DNA from 3 places in the Simiduia agarivorans SA1 genome. Region 1 is predicted to be linked to each of the others. Evidence: riboswitches for the same ligand, from Rfam matches in the RefSeq annotation. Region 1 holds a riboswitch; each other region holds the start of a gene.
What was found. Region 1 has a riboswitch for thiamine pyrophosphate ahead of M5M_RS15630 (TonB-dependent receptor). Riboswitches for the same ligand answer to the same signal wherever they lie in the genome.
Positions count from the first base shown of each region.

Region 2: it holds a riboswitch for thiamine pyrophosphate, as region 1 does, so the genes downstream of both, thiD (bifunctional hydroxymethylpyrimidine kinase/phosphomethylpyrimidine kinase) here and M5M_RS15630 (TonB-dependent receptor) in region 1, are expected to answer to the same signal.
Region 3: it holds a riboswitch for thiamine pyrophosphate, as region 1 does, so the genes downstream of both, thiO (glycine oxidase ThiO) here and M5M_RS15630 (TonB-dependent receptor) in region 1, are expected to answer to the same signal.

Region 1 covers NC_018868.3:3,460,909-3,468,587, forward strand. Annotated here, with positions in the region: gene pnuC (nicotinamide riboside transporter PnuC) at 1-521, opposite strand, end outside; gene M5M_RS15625 (YkoF family thiamine/hydroxymethylpyrimidine-binding protein) at 524-784, opposite strand; gene M5M_RS15630 (TonB-dependent receptor) at 796-2,925, opposite strand; TPP riboswitch at 2,992-3,087, opposite strand; gene M5M_RS15635 (hybrid sensor histidine kinase/response regulator) at 3,160-4,866, shown strand; gene M5M_RS15640 (YajG family lipoprotein) at 5,030-5,605, opposite strand; gene M5M_RS15650 (DUF4386 domain-containing protein) at 5,973-6,635, opposite strand; gene M5M_RS15655 (DUF998 domain-containing protein) at 6,791-7,387, opposite strand; gene M5M_RS15660 (DUF5700 domain-containing putative Zn-dependent protease) at 7,500-7,679, opposite strand, start outside.
Region 2 covers NC_018868.3:2,482,419-2,490,097, forward strand. Annotated here, with positions in the region: gene thiC (phosphomethylpyrimidine synthase ThiC) at 1-1,392, opposite strand, end outside; gene thiD (bifunctional hydroxymethylpyrimidine kinase/phosphomethylpyrimidine kinase) at 1,385-2,245, opposite strand; TPP riboswitch at 2,299-2,394, opposite strand; gene M5M_RS11020 (DUF4136 domain-containing protein) at 2,463-3,044, opposite strand; gene M5M_RS11025 (DUF3313 family protein) at 3,081-3,734, opposite strand; gene M5M_RS19550 (TonB-dependent receptor) at 3,859-6,480, opposite strand; gene M5M_RS11035 (GMC family oxidoreductase) at 6,583-7,679, opposite strand, start outside.
Region 3 covers NC_018868.3:4,229,718-4,237,396, reverse strand. Annotated here, with positions in the region: gene guaB (IMP dehydrogenase) at 1-893, opposite strand, end outside; gene xseA (exodeoxyribonuclease VII large subunit) at 1,103-2,497, shown strand; TPP riboswitch at 2,533-2,645, shown strand; gene thiO (glycine oxidase ThiO) at 2,709-3,836, shown strand; gene thiS (sulfur carrier protein ThiS) at 3,817-4,017, shown strand; gene M5M_RS18925 (thiazole synthase) at 4,021-4,821, shown strand; gene M5M_RS18920 (cation:proton antiporter family protein) at 4,879-6,513, shown strand; gene M5M_RS18915 (aldehyde dehydrogenase (NADP(+))) at 6,527-7,679, opposite strand, start outside.

The sequences.
Region 1 (7,679 bases):
CTGGTGAGCAGCAAGCCCTTATTCAGGTACAGATAGATCGACACTATGTCGATTACGATCCAGTAGAGCCAGTTTTCCAGCACCTTCTGCGCGACCAGCCAGGTGGCAAAGACGGCAAACACGGTGGTGGCGGCATCCAGCCAGGGATAATCGGCGTGGGTATAAGTGGACATCACGAAGCCTGCCACCATGGCAATGGCGGCCATCAATGCGACCCACAACACGTGCCGTTGCCAGCGCCAGCTCTGGATGGCTTTGGGCTTGCCCTTGTCATCCCGACGCCACACCATAAAGCCGTACACGGCCATGGCCATGTAGTAGGCGTTCAGCAGTGATTCCATCAGCAGCGACACTTCCCAGAAAATCACCGTGTAAATGGCAGTGCTGAACAGTGCCGCCGGCCAGCACCAAAGACTTTCTTTGGCGGCCAGCAGTACATAGGCCAATGCCAGTACCACGGCGAGGGCTTCCCACTGACTCAGTGCGCTGGCGTCGCGCAACAGGGCGTTGATCCACTCCACGGTTATTGCCTGTGGGAAAGGTCGAGTGCGCCGTTGATGAACTTGCACACGAACACGGCGCGGCCAAAGCGTTCGTGTGCGGCTTTCATTTCGACGCCGAGCATCTGCATGACCGCGTCGTAATCACCACTCACCTGCGTGGCCATGGCATTGGTCACGCGGGTGATGCCAGGGTACTGATCGAGCCGTCCGATAAACCATTTGATCGGCTCGATGTAGTCGTCGCGCAGTGGATACAGGGATATTTCCGCGGTGAGTTGCATTTGCTGTTGCCTCAATCAAAGTGCAGTTGTGCGGTCACGCCAATCTGGCGCGGATCGCCAAAGCGGATGTATTGGGTGTCGGCCCAATCTTCCGACGGATCATTACCAAAGTAAAATCCGCGTACGCCATAGCGCTCGTCCGTGAGGTTGCGACCCCAGGCATACAGTGCCCAGGATTGCGCTTCATAGCCCACGCGCGCGTTGAACAGGGTGTAGGCCTGTGAGCGGGAATCGTTGCTGTCGGAATAATAAAACGCGCTCTTGCCGTTCAGGCTCAGGTTGGCAAACCAGCCGAGGCTGCGGAAACTCATGCCGGCGCTGTAAGTCCAGCGCGGCGCGTGTGCCAGGTCGCGGCCCGATAAATCCACCGGGCTGCCGTATTTGTCCTGGTACACATAGTCGCCATACTGCGCCTGCAGGTAGCCCACGCTGCCGTAAAATTCGATCTGCTCGGTGGCGCTGATGCGGCCTTCAAACTCTGCGCCGTAATTGTCGGAGCTGCCGGCATTTTCGGTGAACAGAATGAAGCGCTGCGGATCGTCCGGGTCCTGCAGCGACGCCGCCACCTGTTGATCCTGCCGGTCCATGTAAAACAGCGTCACGGTGGTGTGCGCACGGCCTTCGGCCCAGTTGGATTTCAGGGCCCACTCGGCGTTGTACAAGGTCTCGGCATCAAAGGTTTTTTTGTCAGCCAGTGCCGGTGGCAGGGTCATGTTAAAGCCACCGGCTTTGTAGCCGCGCGCCAGACGCACATAGCTGGTGTGGCTGTCGGACAGCACTTTCGTCAGCGCCAGATGACCGCCCCACATGGATTCGGAGGGTGAGAAATTGTCGTTGTTAGAGTCTTCGTATTTGGCATTGCGCGTTTCCGAGCGGAGGCCCACCGACAGTGCCCAGCCCGCGCCCAGGTCGGAATCCGTCTGGGCAAAGACCGCGGTGTTGGTGGCGCGATATTCAGAGGCCAGTACTTCATCGGGCCAGCTGTTGTATTCGGAATAGAGGTCGTTGTCCTCTTCCAGCGTGCGACCGTAAATGCCGAGCAGCCAATCGGTGCTGCCATTAAACAGGCGGCTGGCTTCTGTGGAGGCAAGACGGAACTCCTGGCTCAGGGTGTCGCGTTCGGCTTGTTTGTCCCATATGTAATCGTACACGCAGGGCTCGGTGCCCACCGGGTTCCAATCGTCGTCGTAGGCGGTGCAGGTTTTTGCGGCCCAGTAGTCCGGGTTGGCCCAGTCGCCGTCATAGGCGTGCTGGTGCTCTGTATTAGCCAGCGAGGTAATCGCGGTGAGCGCCACCTCATCAGTCGCCCATTCGATTTTCAGGCTGGCGCCCTGGGTGGTCTGGTTGTCGGTACCGGGCTTATCGGTGAGCGTATCAAAGCCGTTGTTGTCCAGCGTCCAGGCGTCGTAGCCGTTGTCCAGTCTGGCGTAGAGGTAATTCAGGTCGATGCGCAGGTTGTCAGTGGCGTCCCAACGCAGTTTGGCGCGCGTGGTCAGCTCGTCCCGGCCGTTGGTGTCATCGCGGCCGAGATAGGCGTTGTCGCGGTATCCATTTTGCTGCTGGGATTCCACCGCCAGGCGGTAGCTCAGTTGTTCGCCGGCCGGGCCGGACACGCTCAGGCCCAGGCCTTGCTGATCATCCTGACCCAGGGTCACCTGGCCGTTCACGGCAAAGGTGTCAGTGGGGTCTTCGCTTTTCAGCCGGATCATGCCGGCCAGGGCGTTGGCGCCAAAGCGAGTGCTTTGCGGGCCGCGCAAGACTTCAATCTGCTGGATGTCGAAGGTGCTGGCGGCCATGCCGAGGCCTGACAGGTCGACGTCATCCACCATAAAGCCCACAGAACTGTTTGGGGCGCCTTGGTAATCTTCCTGCTCACCGACGCCGCGAATCTGGAAGTAACGCGGGCGGCTGGTGGCGCCGGACCAGTTCAGGTTGGCCACGCTGTTGAGCACGTCCTCAAAGTGGCGCGCACTTTCATCGCGCATGGCTTGTTGGTCGATCACCGTGATGGAGCTGGGGACCTCCTGCCAGGTGGTGTCGCGGAAATCGGCGGTGACAGTGATTTCTTCCAGTGGCGCGGCAGCCACCTGGCCGGCGATGGCCAGCGCCAGGCCGGATACTATTAAGCGATATTCAGTCATTTACATGGACCTCAATTCATTAAGAAGTGAGATCCGGCGGTCATGCGCGGGGGTCAAACAGAAAGGCGAAAGCCTGTGTGCCTATTCCTACGCCGGTACTAGCCGGATCAGGTTCAAGGGTGTGATCTCAGTCTGGTAGGCCAGACACCCCTTGGCGGGCGCTATGGTACCAGCTGCAGGTGTTTGCGTCAGCTTGTCTATACTCAGGAGATAATGCTAAGGCGGAGGGCGGCCATGACCGCAACGGTTGTCGAGCTGGATTACTACCGCAACACCATCCCCAAGGTGATGTCCGGTATAGCCAACAGTACCGGCGAAGATTTTTACGCCGCCATTACCCAACAGTTGGCGTTGAGTATCCATTCTGACTTTACCTTCATCAGCAGGCTGTTGCCGGGTGACACCCGGGTGAAGACGCTGGCCCTATGTGCTGGCGGTGAACTGGCCGACAACATGGAATACGATCTGTTGCACACGCCTTGTCAGGACGTATTGGACAATACGATCTGCGTCTACCCGCGTAATATTTGCGCACTCTACCCCAAGGATCAGTTGTTGATTGATATGGGCATCGAAGGCTATATCGGGACGCCTTTGTATGACCGTGCCGGCAACTGCCTGGGGTTGATCGTGGCGCTGTACAAGCAGGAGATTCGTGATCCGGACCAGGTGCGTGGACTGTTCGAATTGTTCGCCGGTCGCATTGCGGCGGAAATCGAGAATCACGAGCTCAATCAGGCCCTGGCCAAGGCCAACGAAGAATTGCGTGCGCACCAACTGATGCTGGAATTAAGGGTGCAAAGGCGCACGGTAGAACTCGAAAAAGCCAAGGCCAGCGCTGAAGCGGCCAATCAGGCCAAGAGTCAATTCCTGGCGCAGATGTCACATGAAATCCGCAATCCGCTGAACGGGGTTCTTGGTGTCGCGGATTTATTATTGGATACCCCGTTAACGCCTGAGCAAATGCATTTGGCCCGTGTGATTAACCAGAGCGGGCAACATCTGATGGGGGTCATTAACGACATTCTCGATTGGTCAAAGGTGGAAGCCGGCATGCTGCAGTTGGAATCGCGGCCGGTGCAATTGCGGGCGTTGGGGCAGCAGGTCGTGGAGATGTTCCGCCACCAGATTGGCACCATTGCATTGAATGTGGAGACAGAGGATGCAGTGCCCGAATGGATCATGGGGGACAGCACGCGGCTCAGGCAGATACTCGTTAACCTGTTGAGCAATGCATTTAAATTCACACGCGCGGATTCGGTCACCATCACCAGCCGTTGGCGCGATGGTTTGCAGGTTTCCGTCACCGATACCGGCGAAGGCATTCCGGCCGCGCACTTGAGTAGTTTATTTGAGCGCTTCACTCAGGCAGACAGCAGCGTCACGCGCAAATTCGGTGGCACAGGTCTTGGTCTGGCTATTTGCAAAGGCCTGGCCGATGCCATGGGGGGTAATATCCGTGTAACGTCCGAGGTGGGACGGGGGAGCTGTTTTACGGTGTGGCTGCCATTGGAAGCAACCGAAGGGCCGCGACCAGAAGCACAATCCCCGGTTGAACAGCCGGCGCTCAATCAACTGAGGGTGTTAGTGGCAGAGGGCAACTCCGTTAATCAAATGGTGATCAATGGGCTGCTGGCCCGGCATCAGATACAGCCTACGATGGTGGCCAACGGCGCCCAGGCGGTGGATGCTGTGGCTGAAGGGGACCGATTCGACCTGATTTTTATGGACTGTGAAATGCCTGTGATGGATGGCTATGAGGCCACCGCCGCGATCCGGGAGCTGGAGCGAAGACGCGGTCTCAGACCCGCGAAAATAATCGCGCTTACCGGCCATGTGATGGAGGATGAGTTGCGCCGCTGTAGCGCCAGTGGCATGGATTCGTACCTGGCAAAGCCATTATCGCGAGAAGGTTTACTGCAGGTAATGGCTGACTTGTGAACCGGGGCTTCTTCAGACTGAGTGCCGGCATTAACCTGGCCCCTTTCCGCCAGTAATAAAGCCCCGGATTTCCGGGGCTTTATTACTGGTGCATTTATCTCTGGCCTTCAGGCGATGCGGCGTTTACGCGATGCAAACAGCCCCAGCCTACTAGAGTGGAGGCTTATTCTTGCGGAATATCGTTAATAAATTGAGTTAAAATTTTATCGATTGCGGAGCGGGTCGAATCCAGCGTAGCGCTCTTCATGCCAAACGGCCCAGCCCCCCACATCTGTCCGCCCTTGGACGAGCCTTCGCTGGTGTAGTTTTTGTTCAATACTTCTTTGCCGTTTTTCGACATGGCGATATTCATAGATACATAGGCACGATAGTCCTTGAATTCATAACTATTCAATGTGAATTCTATGGCGTTTCCTGCGTCGGTCGCAGAGGCTTTTTCCAACTTGCCGAAGGACTCCTGAACGTAGGGTGCGTTCAGCGTCTGTTCCAGGATCTTGCCGAACTCAACTATCCAAAGATGCGCGTATCCGACGGATGCTGCTCGAAATTCATACCGGTGTTTTTCAGTCTGCTCGTCAATACCATAGGTTGATTCAAGCGAGGTTTTTGGCAGGTTGCCAACCTGACCATGTTCTACTAAATAATCCGGGTAGTCCTTGGCAACAGGATGATTGATTGAACAGCCAGACAGTACGCTAGCCAGAACAAGAAATAAAAGACCCACGTGTTTAACGTTCATATAATGACCTTGGTTAAATTTGAACACTTATTTTTTTGTTTATTTAACTCGGAAACTTCGACCGTTTTTTCCGGTTGTGCAAGGTGTTGCGGACCGCTTACCTGCATCATAGGGAAAACCATGGACCGAAAAGACTGGATAGCGCTGATGTGTTGTCGCGTCAGGCGTTGCCGGAATCCGATCTCGCCAATGTAAATCATCAGTTGATAAAATCCTAGCCCCTTTGAGGCAGGAGTGAAACGACAAGGGAATTGGGTGCTCGGTCGGAATCCGCTTTGTCGGAGGCAATCGACTGCCGATGTGACGTAGTGTCGGTTAGCACCGACGGTTATTATTCCCACTAAGGCCGCGTATGTACAGTTTGTAATCAGCGTCGATACAGGCTGAGGCCCAGCCAGAAAAACCACGGAATCTGGCCCAGGCCGAAAATGAGCGTCAGCCATTCAACGGCCGGGTTGCCTTTAAAGGTCGAGAAAAAATTGAGTAACGTCAATGTCCCGGCCGCGCCAACCATCAAGCCAAGGTAGCTCAACCAGCGGTTGAAGATGTTGTGCTTGATGCAAATGACGCTGATACACGCGGTCCACACGGCGCCGATCAGCTCAATATCACCGCCCAGGCCACCCGACACGACACCTGCGGACCGTTGTAAGGCCAGCGCGGCATCCGGGTCTGTAATGAAGAGTTCGGCCAGTGCGTTAATACTGACCATCTCGATCATGGCAGACGCCAACACAACGGCCGCCCAGAAATAACCGATGACCGTGGCAAAGCGGGTGAGATCGGGTGCGACGACGACCAGTTGTTGGTGTATGGCTTGCACCAGCACTACTAATGCAAAGCTGAATAAAAACCCGGACACGAGCAGACCCAGAATGTAACGGTCACTGTTTTCTGTCATGAACTGCAGACGAGCCATGGCGCCATCATGGCCGGCGGGATTGAGCACGATCAGAAACAGCACAATGCCGAAAATATAGGTAAGGCCTTCGATGATGGCGGCCACGCCACCGGATTGTTGTAGTGTCATGATGTTCTTTGCCTGTGCTCGAAATTGGGTGGCTATCAGGCATTGTACAAGTTGCCCATGCGTATGAGCGAGGGTTGCGGGTAAAAGGCATTGGTTCGGGTTGAAGTGAATGGCATTGCTTAATTTAGCGGGGCAAGATTGGTGTTGATTGCGCCCTAAACAGCCAGCTCCAGCGAAAGCAGTGCCAGCCAGGCCAATTGAAATCCGTAGCTGATGCGTTGATGCAGGCCGGGTTTGGTCTTGTTCTGGTAAGCGCTCGCGAGAGTGACTGTGAATGTTATGCAGCCAATCACAGACAGCGCGGAAATCCACCTGAACCACAATGGCACGGTGTCCGAAAACATCGCTGCCAATGGAGCAATGAGTAGCGACATCAGCATGACAGCGCCCGCTGTCGCATGCACAGTACCTATGCGTGTGGGATGCTTAATATAAGGGTCGCTGTCCATCGGAAAATAGCCCGCAATCCATGTGCCGACCCCGTGCACAATAATCATGGCGCCGATGATAATCCAGCTCGGGTATGCTGGCTGGCTGCCAAGCACATAACAGCCAAAGGCGATAAACAATGCGCCTAATGGATAATTGTTGATGATGGGTGATAAACGTTGCGTCGGACTACCATCGGCCCCGAGCTCGCTGCAAAATTGTTTCAGGTGACTGTAGCCGGGGTAAAACCGTGCAGCGATAACGATACCAATGCACAGCCAAATGCACGCGATCAATCCGCTAAGGGCCAGAATGGTCTCCATAGTGTAATGTCCATTGGTTTGCAGTGTGGTTATGAACAGGGAGCCTGTGTGTCACAGGCCGCCAGATGATACCTTGGTGTCATGAAAACGTTTTGCGGTACATAGCAATCATTCATTGCTGTGCTCTTTTTGCATAGGCCTGCAGTACTTTTTTGGAAAACAGCGGCAACTCTTCATTCAGCTGTATCGCAGCGGTATTGTATAAGCGGAACAGGTCACGTGGTTGTGTCAAGCTGTTTGCCAGCGCCTGATCCAGGCCGGCGCGCACGATTGTCTGGGTCATGTACCAGCC
Region 2 (7,679 bases), 980 kb from region 1:
GTCGTAGCCGGGCGCAATATCGGTGGTGAGCGGACCCAGTGTGTAGAAAGGCGCCTCGCCGCACTCGCGCAATTGCTTGTCCATGTTCTCTTTGATCAGGTGCATGGGCACATGCCCCGGACCCTCAATCATGGTTTGTACATCGTGTTGCCAGGCCACCTTGGTTAATTCGCCCAGGGTTTCCAGTTCGCCGAACTGAGCTTCGTCGTTGGCGTCGGCAATGGAACCGGGGCGCAGGCCGTCGCCCAGCGAGAAAGACACGTCGTAGGCCTTCATGATCTCGCAAATATCTTCGAAGTGGGTGTACAAAAAGTTTTCCCGATGATGCGCCAGACACCACTTGGCCATGATGGAGCCGCCGCGCGATACAATGCCGGTCACGCGCTTGGCGGTGAGCGGCACGTAACGCAGCAGTACACCGGCGTGAATAGTGAAGTAATCCACGCCCTGCTCGGCCTGCTCAATCAATGTGTCGCGGAAAATATCCCAGGTCAGGTCTTCGGCTATGCCGCCGACTTTTTCCAGCGCCTGATAGATCGGCACCGTGCCAATGGGTACGTGCGAATTGCGGATGATCCACTCGCGGGTTTCGTGAATGTTTTTACCGGTGGATAAATCCATGATGGTATCGGCGCCCCACCGGGTTCCCCAGGTCAGTTTGGCCACCTCTTCTTCGATGGAGGAACCGAGCGCAGAATTGCCGATATTGCCGTTGATTTTCACCAGAAAGTTGCGCCCGATAATCATCGGCTCCAACTCCGGGTGATTGATGTTGGCGGGGATAATGGCGCGCCCGCGCGCCACTTCGTTGCGCACAAATTCCGGCGTGATTTCGTCGGGTATGGCCGCACCGAAACTGTGACCGGCGTGTTGCTGTTCCAGCACGCCTAACGACCTGGCCTGCTGCAGGCTCATATTCTCGCGGATCGCAATGTATTCCATTTCAGGCGTGATGATGCCCTGACGGGCGTAGTGCATCTGGCTCACATTTTTACCCGGCAGCGCGCGCCTCGGTTGGCGCTGATGATCGAACCGCAACGCGGCCAGTTCATCATCCTGTAACCGGACATTGGTAAACGCAGAGCTGTTGCCGGCAAGCCTTTCGGTGTCAGCGCGCGCCTCAATCCACTGACCGCGCACATCGGGCAAACCTTTGCGCACATCAATCGCCACGGCCGGATCGGTGTAGGGGCCAGAGGTATCATAAACGCGTACGGGCGGATTGGTTTCGCCGCCAAAATCGGTGGGCGTATCCGCTAGGCTGATTTCACGCATGGGCACCTGTATACCCGCATGGGTTCCCTGCACAAAAATTTTCCGCGAGTTGGGAAAAGGTTGCACCGAGTCCTGGTCGACAGCCGCCACATCGGACAACTTTTTGGGTTCAGTCATGCTGTTCATCGTGTTCCTCTCGAGGGTATAGGGGATCGGGAAAATGCCAGAGCGGGCCTTTTCCTGCGTCAAAATCACCAATGGCGTAATGTTTGGACCGCGCCAGACAGGCGCGTTGAAATGTGATGGCGCTGGCCACTGCACGTGCGAGCGGTTGACCGCGCACCAGAAACGCGGCAATGGCACTCGCCAGCGTACAACCGGTGCCATGGCTATTGCGGGTATTGATCAACGGTGCGCGAAACCACACGGGCGCTGCACCCGGTTGCAGCAACAAATCCACAGCCTGATCAGCCCGGTGTCCGCCTTTGAGCAACACGGCTTGAGCACTCTGCTGCAACAATGTGGTGGCCTGGACCAGCATGTCGTTGTCGTCGCGCGCAACGGCCTGGCCGGTAAGCTGTGCGGCTTCCTGCAAATTCGGTGTAATCAGCGTGGCGCCCGCCAACAAGCGCGCGTAGGCCTGGTCGGGCGCGCCCGCAAACAGCGGACAACCCGCGCTGGCGCGCAAGGGGGTATCCACAATCCAGGGCACGCGGGCAAGTACCGGTTGCTGCCTCAGCGCATTCAGACATGCCACCTGTGACGGATCGGCCAGCATGCCGACTTTGACACAAGCGATCTGGTGATCGACCAACAAGGATTCGATTTGCGCGCGCAAGACCGCTGGCGGCACTGGGTGTACTTCAGTCACGCCCAGGCTGTTTTGCACGGTCAACGCCGACACGGCGGTCACTGCGTAGACCTGCAAGGCCGCAGCGGTTTTTAAATCAGCCTGGATTCCCGCACCGGCAGACGGATCGCTGCCTGCGATGCTGAGAAGCACGGGCTGCGGGTTTTGGACAATGGACATGAAGCCCTCGCAAAACGAGCAGCGGCTTCAAGAACAAGAAAAATGGGTGTATCACCCCGGACTGGCCTTGTTCCCTACGCCGGTACTAACCGGATCAGGTCAACGGGTCTATCTCAGCTCGGCTATGCCGGGCACCCCGCAAGTTGGCAGGCAGTCTAAAGAGCACAAAGGCCGCTGTAAAGCGGCCTTTGGCTGAATGGTTCATCCAATCATAAAATCACAGTGCTTTTGGCATTGAGCTCATGACCTTTTGTACCGCAAGGTCCAGACGTGCACGGCGCTGCTCATCGCTAAGCAGGTGATCTTCGTCCAGGAACACTTTAATGGCACCACGCCACAAGGCCTGCACGCTACCGGGGCGCGCCACAGCCACAATCAGCATGCCCTTGTGCAATTGGCTGTCGCGACCCAGGCTGGGATAGAGCCGGAACAATTCGCGCATTTCTTCGCTCAGCTTCTCATCGCCCACCTGTACGACGGCAATAATCCGATAGTCCACGTCCACGCCATGGCCCAATGTATAGCCTTTGCGGGTCAGGTTTTTCTCGATATCGGCCTGGATTAACTCGACGCCCTGGCTGTCTTCCGCGGTTTCTTCTTCGCCGACAAACACCACATCGGCAGTCCAGCTGATGGTGTCGCCACGGTTGGGCTTGAATTCAGGGTCGGTCACGCTGACCACGGAAAAAGCCGCCAGATCCGCTTTTTCCTTGGCCTGAGCGTCGGGCTGGGGCGCTTGCTGAGACGCGCAGGCACTGAGCAGTAATGTGGCCAATCCCGCCAGAAGATATTTTTGCATTGAGTTATCCCTAGGTTATTCGGTTCCGTGAATATGTTACTCGCCCTGGGGCTGGATGACATCCTCGATGTTGGTGCGCACAATGCGCGCCCAGGAGCCCATCAGCTGGTTTACCTGTGACCGCACCTGTACCGAGTTGATTTCGCGCCACTGACGGGTGGGCTCGCGTTTATCCGTGGCCTGCACCAGCAACTCGCCAGTCTTGCCATCCACAAAATCAAACTGAATGGTCATTTTGCCCGCCGTTTCGGCGTACACCCGGTTGCGACCGCTGGTTTCCATCAGACTGTCGGGCACATAAGTGGGCGCAATCTCCAACACCCGGGCTTTCAGCACCAGCGCACCTTCTTTGGCGGCGGGTTCTGCCACCAGAAAACCGTCTTCCGACAATTCACGGGTAAACGCTTTCTGGTAGAGCTCTTTCAATTGAGCAATACCTTTTTCCGACAGCGGCTTCTGATCGCGCTTGTGGGTATCGCGCGGGTATTTAATCTCTACACCGGTGAGATCCAGCGGCTCGACATAGATACCCGCGTAGCGGGACCAATCCACATCCGGCTTTTTATACACGGTGTCCAGGCGCTTGACCTTGACCTTTTCCATCCCTGCCGGAGCATCCGCATGGACCTGCGGAATCGCCAACACACAGCAGGCAACCAAGGGCATAACGAGGGTTTTCCAGACTTTCATAGCACTCTCCTGTTGGCGTTCAGCTATTGGATAATATGAGAGCGAAAGAGTTCCGGCAAATTTTGTCTTGATAGGCATAAAAAAGGGGGCAGAGCCCCCGTAAAAACATCACACGAAAACCGGGTCAGAATCGGTAGCGGCCGCGCAGCTCAAACGAACGCGGGGCTTCGACCATGTACTGGAAGGTGCCATTGAACAGGGGCGTATCGTTGACATAGCTCACCACTGTCTCGTTGGTGAGGTTTTTACCGATCAGTGAAATATCCCACTGCCCGTCCTGCGGACCAAAGATCAACGCGCCGTTAAGCTTGTGACTGGCATCCTGCAGCGCATTGGCGTCTAAATCCCCTGAACGATAGACCTCATCCATCCAGTTGAAATCCACATTGGCAGTAAGATCATACTGGCCGATTGGCTTCACATACTGGGTGGCCAGCGAGGCGGTCCATTGGGGCGTGTTTTCCGATGTGCCACCGGCCAGGTCATTGATACCGGCTGCCGCACAGGAGCCGTTGTTGTACAGCATGGCAGCACCGGCGGCTGCACCGAGACCGGCAGCCCCGCCCAGACTCAATCCGGCCTCATAGGCCGCCTGACGAGCGGCAGCAAATTGCGCGGCCGTACAGGCCTGGTTGGGGAACGCGTCAAATGTGAAATCCACGTAGCCGAGGCTCGCCATCAGGGTCAGGTTTTCAGTGGCGCGCCAGCGACCATCCAGTTCAACCCCCTGGCTGGTAGCCTTGGCCGCGTTCTGCACTTCGAAGGTGGTGCCACCGGTGAAAATGGCCGCCTGCAGGTCGTCAAACCGGGTATGGAAGATCGCGGCGTTGAGTTCTGCAGCGCCATCCAGCAAACGCAATTTGGAACCAATTTCGAAGGTGATCACGCGCTCTTCATCGAACGCCACGTCATTCGAATCAGCGCCCTGCCCCTGTGTTAATCCGGTGTAAAAACTATTGAAGCCGCCGGCTTTGAAACCGGTAGAGGCCGAGCCATACACCATCGTGGTGTCGTTCAGGTCGTGTTGCAGATTCAGCGACCAGGTCACACCACTTTCATCGCGCGACATACCCGGATCATCTTTGCTGAAGTTATGTGGAGTGAATTCCCCGGCCGCGGTCGCCAGACCAATAACAAACGGATTGGCCGTTGCGGTTTTATTGTTTTCACTGAAGTCTGTGGCGTAGGCTACATGGCTCGCCTCTTTGGTCTCGGCGGTATAGCGCAAGCCCGCCGTCAAGCGGGTGCTGTCGGTAAGGTGATAAGTACCCTGAGCGAACACCGCCCAGGTGCGGCTATCCTGGTCCAACATCAGATAGCGGTTGCCGCCATTGATACCCGCCTTGACCAACGGATCAAACGCCGCCGCCTGGCCGCAGGCGTTGGCAATAGCCGCCCCTTGTCCAAATCCGGCGCCGATTGCCGCGGCGGTTTGCGCCGCGGTAGTGCCTGCATCACCCGACACGAACACACTGTTGTAGTCCGCGCCTAACGCGGTCAGGCCATTAAAACAGGCGCCGTTCAGCAATGGCTGCAACGTCCCGGCATTGAAATAGCTCAGGCCGTCGGCCTCGAGATGGTTCTGCTGATAAAACGCACCCACAATGTATTCAAAGTCCCCGCCCACATCCGACGCAAGCCGCAACTCCACACTGGATTGATCGAAGGTTTCACTGTCATCAAATCGCACCGCATTGAGCGGGCCAAAGTCAGCGTCCAGGTAACGATCGTATTCATAGGCAGAATAGCCGCCCACAAAGGTCAGGATATGGCCCGATGCCAGCTGATGCTCAACGGTGAGCGAGGCCTCTGTAGTATCACCTTTCATGGTATTGTTGGAACCAAAATCCATTACGCCATTGGAGTCGTTGGCAAACCCGGTTGGGTTAGCGGGCGACTGGCCAAAGAACTCAAACGGCGGACGCACGGTATTGCCCATATCGGTGCGGTATTTCGCGCCACCTTCAACGCCAAACGCAGACAAACTGCCCGCCACCAGAATATCCCAGGGCAGGCCCTGTACATCAAAATTGCCGTGCTCGGCTTTTGCGGTCACCAGCGTGTTGTCGCTGGCATCCCATTCAAGGCTGATGCGTCCGGCGGTTTCTTCGGATACCGGCACGTCGTGGCTGTAGTGGACATTTTCCATCCAGCCCTTGTCCATGCGCCGGTCCTGAATCACCGCGCGTGCGCGCACAGTATCGGATAGCGCACCTGACACGTGACCTTTGACAAACGACTCTTCAAATTCCGGCGTATAACCCGCGCTCAGTTCACTTTCAAATTCCTCGGTGGGCTTGGCAGTGGTGATATTGAGTGCGCCGGCGATGGTGTTTTTACCGAACAAGGTCCCCTGCGGACCGCGCAAGACTTCTACCCGCTCCACGTCCAGAAACGCAAAACGCGACTGCACGCCACGACCGCGGTAAACGCCGTCGACAAATGTGCCCACTGATTGCTCAAAGCCCGCCTGATTGCCGGATTGAATACCGCGGATATTGATTTTGTCGCCCACCGGGTCTTTCACCACGGCAAAATTGGGTACGTAAGCGGCCAGGTCTTCAAAGCGTTGAATGCCGGCATCTTCCATGCGGGCCTGATCCAGGGCGGATACGGATATGGGGACTTCCTGCAACGTCTGGGGACGTTTTTGCGCAGTGACAGTGACTTCTTCCAAAACCAGATTCTGCGCCATCAACGGCGAACTGCTGATGCCTATGGCCAGAACGAGGGGTAATTTTTTCATGCCGTACTCTCATCATTATCGTTATCGGGAGTACTATTCTTAAAGGATTCTGGCGCCCGGATTTGACCCGGGGCGCCAACAATTTAGCAATTTACGCCAAAATCAGGCCGCGCTTTCTATCGCCGCTGTCGCGCCAGATTGCAATATCATGTCGGCCGCTTTTTCGGCGATCATAATGGTGGGTGCGTTGGTGTTTCCGCTGATCAAGGTGGGCATAATCGACGCGTCCACTACCCGAAGGTTGTCCAGACCGTGCACTTTCAGTTCAGCATCCACAACGGCCATAGCGTCACTGCCCATTTTGCACGTGCCCACCGGGTGGTACACATGGTTGGCTTTCATGCGCAGGAAGGTTTCTATTTCCGCATCGCTGTTGAGCTTATCGCCCGGATCGATTTCGCCATCAAAACTGAAATCCAGTGACTGGGCGCGGAACAAATCGCGCAGGATTTTTACGCCCTTGACCATGGCGCGGGTATCGCGCGGATCGCTCAGTAAATTCAGATCAATTCTGGGATCGTCTGCCGGGTTGCCGGAATTCAATGCCACACTGCCGCGGCTGTGTGGGCGTAAATAACACACGTGAACACTCATGCCGTATTTGAAATAGTAGGCGGGATTACGGCCGTGGTCATCCATTGCCAGCGGGGTAATGTGCAGCTGTAAATCGGGCGTGGGTACACTGTCATCGCTTTTGATAAAGGCGCCGGCCTCAGCAATGGTGGATGACAACATGCCGTCCCGGCGGAAAATATAGCGGAACAAATCGCGCACATTGCGCAGCATCTGCAATGGCCGCAATACCCCCCACGAGGTGGCGGTTTTATCTTTGGCGACCACCAGCACGTCCACGTGTTCCTGCAGATTTTCACCCACACCGGGCAGCTCATGCACCTGAGAGATACCGTGGGCAGCCAGCTTGTCGGCGGGGCCTACACCCGAGAGCAACAACAACTGGGGCGAACCAAAAGCGCCACCGGAGAGGATGACTTCGCGATCGGCATGAATGGTGTAAAGGCTGCCGTCGTGCTCCACTTCCACGCCCACCGCGCGCTTGCCCTCGAACAGGATTTTGTGGGTACGGGTATGGGTCATCACCGTCAGGTTCCGTCGCTCAGCCAACACCGGGTGCAGGTAGGCAGCAGCGGCCGAGTGGCGCTGGCCGTTTTTCTGCGTGGTCTGGTACCAACCAAAGCCTT
Region 3 (7,679 bases), 770 kb from region 1:
ATACCCACTTTCACGCCATCGGCGCCGGCTTCCACCAGGGCTTTGGCGGCGTCACCCGTGGCAATGTTGCCGCCGATCACCTGCACTTGCGGGTACATTTCCTTAATGCGCTTCACCCGGTTCAGCACGTTTTTGGAGTGACCGTGGGCGGTGTCTACCACCAGCACGTCAACGCCGGCGTCAATCAACGCCTTCACGCGGTCGTCGGTGTCGGGGCTGGTGCCCACAGACGCGCCTACACGCAAACGGCCAGCCGGGTCCTTACAGGCATTGGGGAAGTTCTCGGCCTTGGAAATATCTTTTACGGTGATCAGGCCGCGCAGTTCGAACTTGTCGTTCACCACCAGCACTTTTTCAATGCGATGTTTGTGCAGCAGGCTGCGCACCACTTCGGGGGCTTCGCCCTCTTTCACGGTAACCAGCTGATCCTTGGGTGTCATGATGCTGGCGACGGTGGCATCCATGTTGGTTTCAAAGCGCACGTCGCGGCCGGTAACAATACCGACCAGATCGCCGTTTTCCAGCACGGGTACACCGGAGATGTTATTGGCGCGCGTGAGCGCAACCAGATCGGCGATGGTGGCGTTGGCATCGATGGTAATTGGATCCTGCACCACGCCGGCTTCAAACTTCTTCACCATCCGCACTTCCAGTGCCTGCTTTTCGATGGACATGCTCTTATGGATGATGCCGATGCCGCCTTCCTGCGCCAAGGCAATGGCCAGACGGGATTCGGTCACGGTATCCATAGCGGCAGACACCAGCGGAATATTCAGTTCAATGCCGCGAGTCAACTTGGTTTTCAGCGAAACATCTTTTGCGGTGATGTCGGAATAACCGGGCACCAACAGAACGTCATCAAAAGTCAGAGCTTCCTGTGCAATTCGCAACATAGGGGCGGCAAACCTCGTAATTCAGAAGTGACAGAGGCGCTGAATACAACTATCAGCGCCCCAGCAGGTAAACGGCAAATTATAACGCCTTGGGGCCACGGGGTAAATCCTTGTCCTTAATAGTAGTGCATATGGATGACAGCCGTATGATACTGGCTTGAGTCCTGAGTGGCAGGCGCTATAGTGGGCCCAGATTCACCGGAGCCACTATGTCCACCGCCCCCGAACGCCGTATTCTCACCGTCAGCCAGCTCAACCGCTCGGCCCGCCAGCTGTTGGAGACCCACTTCAACCTGCTGTGGGTGGAAGGCGAAATCAGCAACTTTGCCCGCCCGGCCTCCGGCCATTGCTACTTTACCCTGAAAGACCAGGGCGCCCAGATCCGTTGCGCCATGTTCCGCAATCGCGCCCAGGGGTTACGCATCCGGCCCGGCAATGGACTCAAGGTACTGATTCGCGGCCGGGTCAGCCTGTACGAGGACCGGGGCGACTACCAGCTGATTGTGGAACACATGGAGGATGCCGGTCTCGGCGCCTTGCAGCAGGCGTTTGATGCACTCAAGGCCAAACTGATGGCTGAAGGCCTGTTTGATGCGGCCCGCAAACGCCCGCTGCCCTACCCTGTGCAGCACCTGGCCATCATCACCTCGGCCACGGGTGCTGCCCTGCGCGACGTGCTGGCGGTGTTCGAGCGGCGCTGGCCCTTGCAGCAGGCCACCGTCATCCCGGTGCCGGTTCAGGGCGCCGAATCGGCACCGGCCATCGTACGCGCGTTTGAGCTGGCGCACCGGGCCAACCGGTTTGATGCCATCCTGCTCACCCGCGGCGGAGGTTCATTGGAAGACCTGTGGAGTTTCAATGAAGAAAGCGTGGCACGGGCCATTGCCGCCAGCCGAATTCCGGTGATCTGCGGCGTGGGCCACGAAACCGACACCACCATTGCCGACTATGTGGCGGACCTGCGCGCGCCCACGCCATCGGCTGCCGCCGAGCTGATCACCCCCGACGGCGACGAAATGCTGGAAACCTTTGCCGGTTATGAAGTCATGCTGGAAGAGGCCATAGCGCGCAAGTTGGAACGCAGCCAGGAACGCACCCGGTTTCTGGCGCACCGGCTGAATCGCGCCCGTCCCTCGCTCGGCCAACTCGCACAGCGCCTGGACTTTGCCCAACAAGCACTGGTACGTCAGTGGCAACAACAATGGCGCGTAAAACGGCATCAATGCCAACTCCTGCAACAACGCCTGGCAGCACAGCACCCGCGTCAGCAATTGCAATGGCAACGCGAGCGCCTGCAACAACTGCGCGCACGTCTGCTCAGGCAAACCCCCGTGGGGCTGATTCAGCAACACCAGCAGACACTTTCACGCGAACAGAAAGGTCTGCAGCGTATTTGGCAACAAACCCTTTCCGGCCAGCAACAGCAACTGAAGCAGTTGATGCAGGCACTGCACAACCTGAGTCCGCTGCAAACCCTGGAGCGCGGATTCGCCATCGTCACCAACGCCAAGGGTCAAGCACTGATGGATGCCAACCAGGTCAAGCCGGGCGACACCATTCAGGCGCGCCTGCACAAAGGTAAAATTACCGCCACCGTAAAATAACAATTTGCGCGCAAGGTTGGTGCTCATTACACTGACCGCACTTGTCGGGGTGCCGGAAACGGCTGAGATCAGTTTACTGAGACCCGTTGAACCTGATCAGGCAGCCCTGCCGGGCGGCCCCTGCGTAGGAAACAAGCATGCATATCAGACGCCTGCCCGTTGGCAGCACCGTTTCTGCCCTCTCCCTTCAGCACCCGGTCTGGAGGCTCCCATGCTGACCATCGGCATTGCCGGCGCAGGCCTTCTCGGTCGGTTGCTCGCCTGGCGCCTGTCACTTGCCGGTCACCGGGTTATCCTGTGCGATAAAAATCCTGCCCACAGCCAAAGCGCCGCCGCGTTTACTGCAGCCGGCATGGTGTCGCCCTTGTCTGAACTGGCGGTCAGCGAGCGACAAATCTATGACCTGGGTTTGCGCTCCATGCAGCTTTGGCCACGTTGGCTTGAACAACTGAACGCCCGACACCTGTATTCCAAAAACGGCAGTCTGGTGTTGGCGCATGCGCAAGACCAGGCCGAGCTCGCACAATTCCACAACGACCTGAAGCGCCGGTTGGTGCAGGAACCGTTTGACGCCGACACCGTTTCACAGGCACAAATCAAAGCGTTGGAACCGCAACTCGCGCATTTTCAGCAAGGCATTTTTTTACCCGAAGAATCCCACCTGGATAACCGCCAACTGCTGCCGTTATTGTGCGCCGCCATCGTCAAACTGGGCGGCAGACTGCTGTGGGATTGCGCCATTGCGTTTGATAATACTGTGCCCACGGCAGACAGCATGGCGCGTCTGCAGGCGCACGGAATTAGCCACCCCATTGATCTCTGGCTCGACACCCGGGGCGTGGGCGCCAAACAAAGCCGCAGCAGCGTGCGCGGCGTGCGCGGCGAAGTGATGGCAGTACACACCCCCGAGATCACCTTGCGCCGCCCGGTGCGCCTGATGCATCCGCGCTACCAGCTCTACATTGTGCCGAAGGCGGATCAGCACTTTGTGATTGGCGCAACCCAAATCGAAAGCGAAGACCTGAGCCCCATCAGCTTGCAATCGACGCTGGAGCTCGCCAGTGCGCTTTACACCGTGCACCCGGCTTTTGGTGAAGCGCGGGTGGTGGAAAGCCCCACCAACCTTCGCCCCAGCCTGCCCGATAATTTGCCCATCGCAGAAAAGCGCGGCCAATACTTGTTTGTGAATGGCCTGTTCCGCCACGGTTACTTATTGGCGCCCGCCGTGTGTGAGCGGATCGAACACTTATTGAAAAAGCCACTGCTGCCAGACCAATGGCGTGCGGATTTTACCTCCACCGGATTCACTGAAGCAGACCATGATTTCCATTACATTTAACGGCGAACCCCGCCAATTACCTGCGGCCATGCCCCTGCGCGACGCATTGGCAGCACTGAACGCAAGTGGCGATTTTGCCGCTGCACTGAATGGCCAGTTTGTACCCCGCAGCCGCTACGCCGAGCAGAATATACAAGCCGGCGATCAACTGGATCTGTTGAGTCCGGTCGCCGGAGGATAAGCCATGCGCAATACATCTCTCACCCTTTACGGCGAATCGGTCAGCAGCCGGTTTCTGATCGGCAGCGCGCTCTACAGCTCACCCGCCATTATGCAGGCGGCAATTGAAGCCAGTGGCGCGGATTGGGTCACATTAAGTTTGCGCCGGCAAAACCCTGCGGAACAAAGCGGGCACAGTTTCTGGCAACAGATTCAGGCCACCGGTTGTCGCCTTTTACCGAATACCGCCGGCTGCAAAACCGCGCAGGAGGCCATTAACCTGGCAGAAATGTCGCGTGAAATTTTCAACACAGCCTGGATCAAACTGGAGGTCATTGGCGACGACTACAACCTGCAGCCCGATCCTTTCGCGCTGGTGGAGGCCGCCACCGAGCTCATCAAACGCGGCTTTAAGGTGCTGCCTTACAGCACCGATGATCTGATACTGGCGCAACGGCTTTTGGATGCCGGCTGCCAGGCGGTCATGCCCTGGGGCGCCCCCATTGGTACCGGTCAGGGTTTGCTCAATAAATATGCGCTAAAAACACTGCGCGATCGCCTGCCGGATACACCGCTGATCATTGACGCGGGCCTGGGTGCGCCGTCACAGGCGGCGGAAGCCATGGAAATGGGATTCGACGGCGTACTGCTCAATACTGCCGTGGCCAAAGCCACCGACGCCGTCGGCATGGCGCGCGCGTTTAAACTCGCCATTGAAGCCGGCAGGTTAGCGTTTGAAGCCGGGCTGATGGTAAAACGCCAGACTGCATCGCCGTCTACGACACCCGTGGGGCTGCCGTTCTGGCACCAAAAGCCTTCGGTCTGATAAACAACTATGATATAAGGCAGCATCCCCCACTTTTTATCCGCCGGGAGCCGAGCCTTGCCTTTAGATAGCTTAATCATCGTTGTTGCCTTTGCCTGCGGTTTTATCGCCCGTCAGATCGGCCAACCCCCGCTGGTCGGCTATCTGGTGGCAGGCTTCGCGCTCGGCATGGGCGGATTTGAAACCAACGACATTATCGAATTCATTTCCAACACCGGCATTGCATTAATGCTGTTCATTATCGGTCTGAAGCTCGACATCAAAAGCTTGCTCAAACCGGAAATTTATCGGTCCACCATCGAACACACGCTGGGTTTCGGATTGATCACCTTTGGTTTTGTGCTGTTTCTCGGCATTCTCGGATTACCCCTTGTCACCGATCTCAGTTGGGAGCAAGCAGCCCTGGTGGCTTTTGCGCTCAGTTTCAGCTCAACCGTGTGCGCGGTGGCGATGCTGGAAGAGCGCGGGGAATTCCGCGTGCGACACGGGCAGTTGGCCGTGGGTATTCTGATTATCCAGGACATCGTGGCCGTGGTTTTTCTCACCGTCTCAACCGGCAAAATCCCGACCCTGTGGGCGCTGCTTCTGCCATTGCTGTATTTTACGCGTCCGCTTCTGGGCAAATTGCTGAAAGCCTCGGGCCACGATGAAATTCTGATCCTGGCCGGCATTATTCTGACGGCGTCCGGCAGCACGCTGTTTGAGTTGGTGGGCATGAAAGCCGACCTGGGCGCGCTGGTGTTTGGCATGTTGCTGGCCGGCGATAAAAAAGCCGGCGAGTTGTCCAAGTCCATGATGAGCTTCAAGGATATTTTCCTGATCGGTTTTTTCCTCTCGATTGGTCTGTCGGCAAAGCCCTCACTCGAAATGCTCGGCATGGCCCTGCTGCTGTGCCTGCTGTTACCACTCAAAGGCGCGGCATTTTTCTTTATTCTGTCGCGCTACAAAATGCGCGCCCGTACCGCCATGCTGGCCGGCCTGTCGCTGACCCAATACAGTGAATTTGGCCTGATTGTGGCCGCGCTGGCACTCAAACAAGGTTGGCTGTCGGACGCCTGGATGGCCACATTGGCCATTGCGGTGTCGATTTCTTTCTTCCTTTCCACGCTCATCAACGGTCGCTCGCATCAACTCTACGCGCGCTTTAAGGAAAACCTGAAGAAATTTGAAACCGATCTCGCCACCGATGACGACCCGCAGTGCCTCACCCGTAACGTGGATGTGCTGATTATCGGCATGGGTCGCGTGGGCTCCGGCGCCTATGACACAGTGGTGACCCAATACAACCTGCGCGCCTGTGGCGTGGATACCGACAAGAAAAAAATGGCACAACACCAGCAAGCCGGCCGACGCGTGATCTACGGCGACGCGGAGGATGCCGACTTCTGGGAAGGCATGGCGGTGCATGACTTTAAACTGGTGATGTTTACCATGCCGTCGCTATCAGAAATGATTGATGCAGTAGAGCAGCTGCGCAACTCCGGCTACAAAGGCAAGGTTGCCGCCGTGGCCAAGTACGAAGACGAACGCATTGCCATGAAACAGGCCGGGGCCGATGTGGTATTCAACTACTACGCCGAAGCCGGTGCCGGTTTTGCCGAGCATACGCTCTCAAATCTGCTGGATATCCTGCCGGAAAAACCCGCCGGCGAAGAATTGATTGGCCAGAAGCCGGATTTGGCAAAAGGCTGATAAAAGCATGCTTTTAGCGCAGCGCCGATGGCAGAAACTGCGTCGGCATATTCTGGTAACACACCGGTCGCAGGAAACGCTCGATAGCGGCAGAGCCGACAGACGTGGTGCGGCTGTCTGAGGTGGCCGGGAAGGGGCCACCGTGCACCATGGCATGACACACTTCCACACCGGTACCAAAACCATTCCAGATAATGCGGCCAACCTTCAATTCGAGGGCAGCAATCAAACGCGATACCAATGCCGGGTTTTCGCCTTCTGCTGCGTGAATGGCGCCGGTTAACTGGCCTTCCAACTGTGCCAGAACGTCGAACATCTGATCGGCATTTTCACACTCCACCACCAGAGAAAGCGAGCCGAACACCTCCTCCACTAACTGTTCATTGCCGATGAAATCATTGGCCGCCACTTTGTAGAGCCCACCCTGGCATTGGCAACTGCCCTCGGCGCTCTGGCTACGGGCAACGGGTTGTACACCTTTTGCACTTGACACACGCTGCACGCCATCCAGATAGGCGGCATGAATCCCGGGCGACAACATCGTCTGGCTTGGCGCCTGTTCCAGTGTCGCTGCAGCGCTTGCCAGATATCGGTCCAGACCCTCACCTTTTACGGCTATCACCAAACCGGGACTGGTACAGAACTGGCCCGCGCCCATGAGCATAGACGCCACATGCGCTTCACCAATGGCTTCAGCACGCTCGACCAAGGCTTCGGGCAGCAAGAACACCGGATTAATTGAACTCATTTCGGCATACACCGGAATTGGCTCGCGCCGCTTGGCGGCGATAGCCATGAGAGCGGTACCGCCCGCTTGTGAGCCGGTAAAGCCCACCGCTTTGATGACAGGGTGCGCCACTAATGAGGCGCCCACCTGCCGCCCAGAACCGAACAGCAATGAAAACACCCCTTCAGGCAAACCACAGCTCGCCACCGCCGCCTGAATCGCGCGACCGACAAGCTCGGCGGTACCCGGGTGTGAGGAGTGGGCCTTCACAATCACCGGGCAACCGGCCGCCAGGGCAGAGGCGGTATCACCGCCGGCAACAGAAAACGCGAGCGGGAAGTTACTGGCGCCAAACACCGCCACCGGGCCCAGTGCCAATTTCCGATACCGGTGATCCAGGCGCGGCAAAGGTTCGCGATCCGGCAGTGCCGGGTCGATG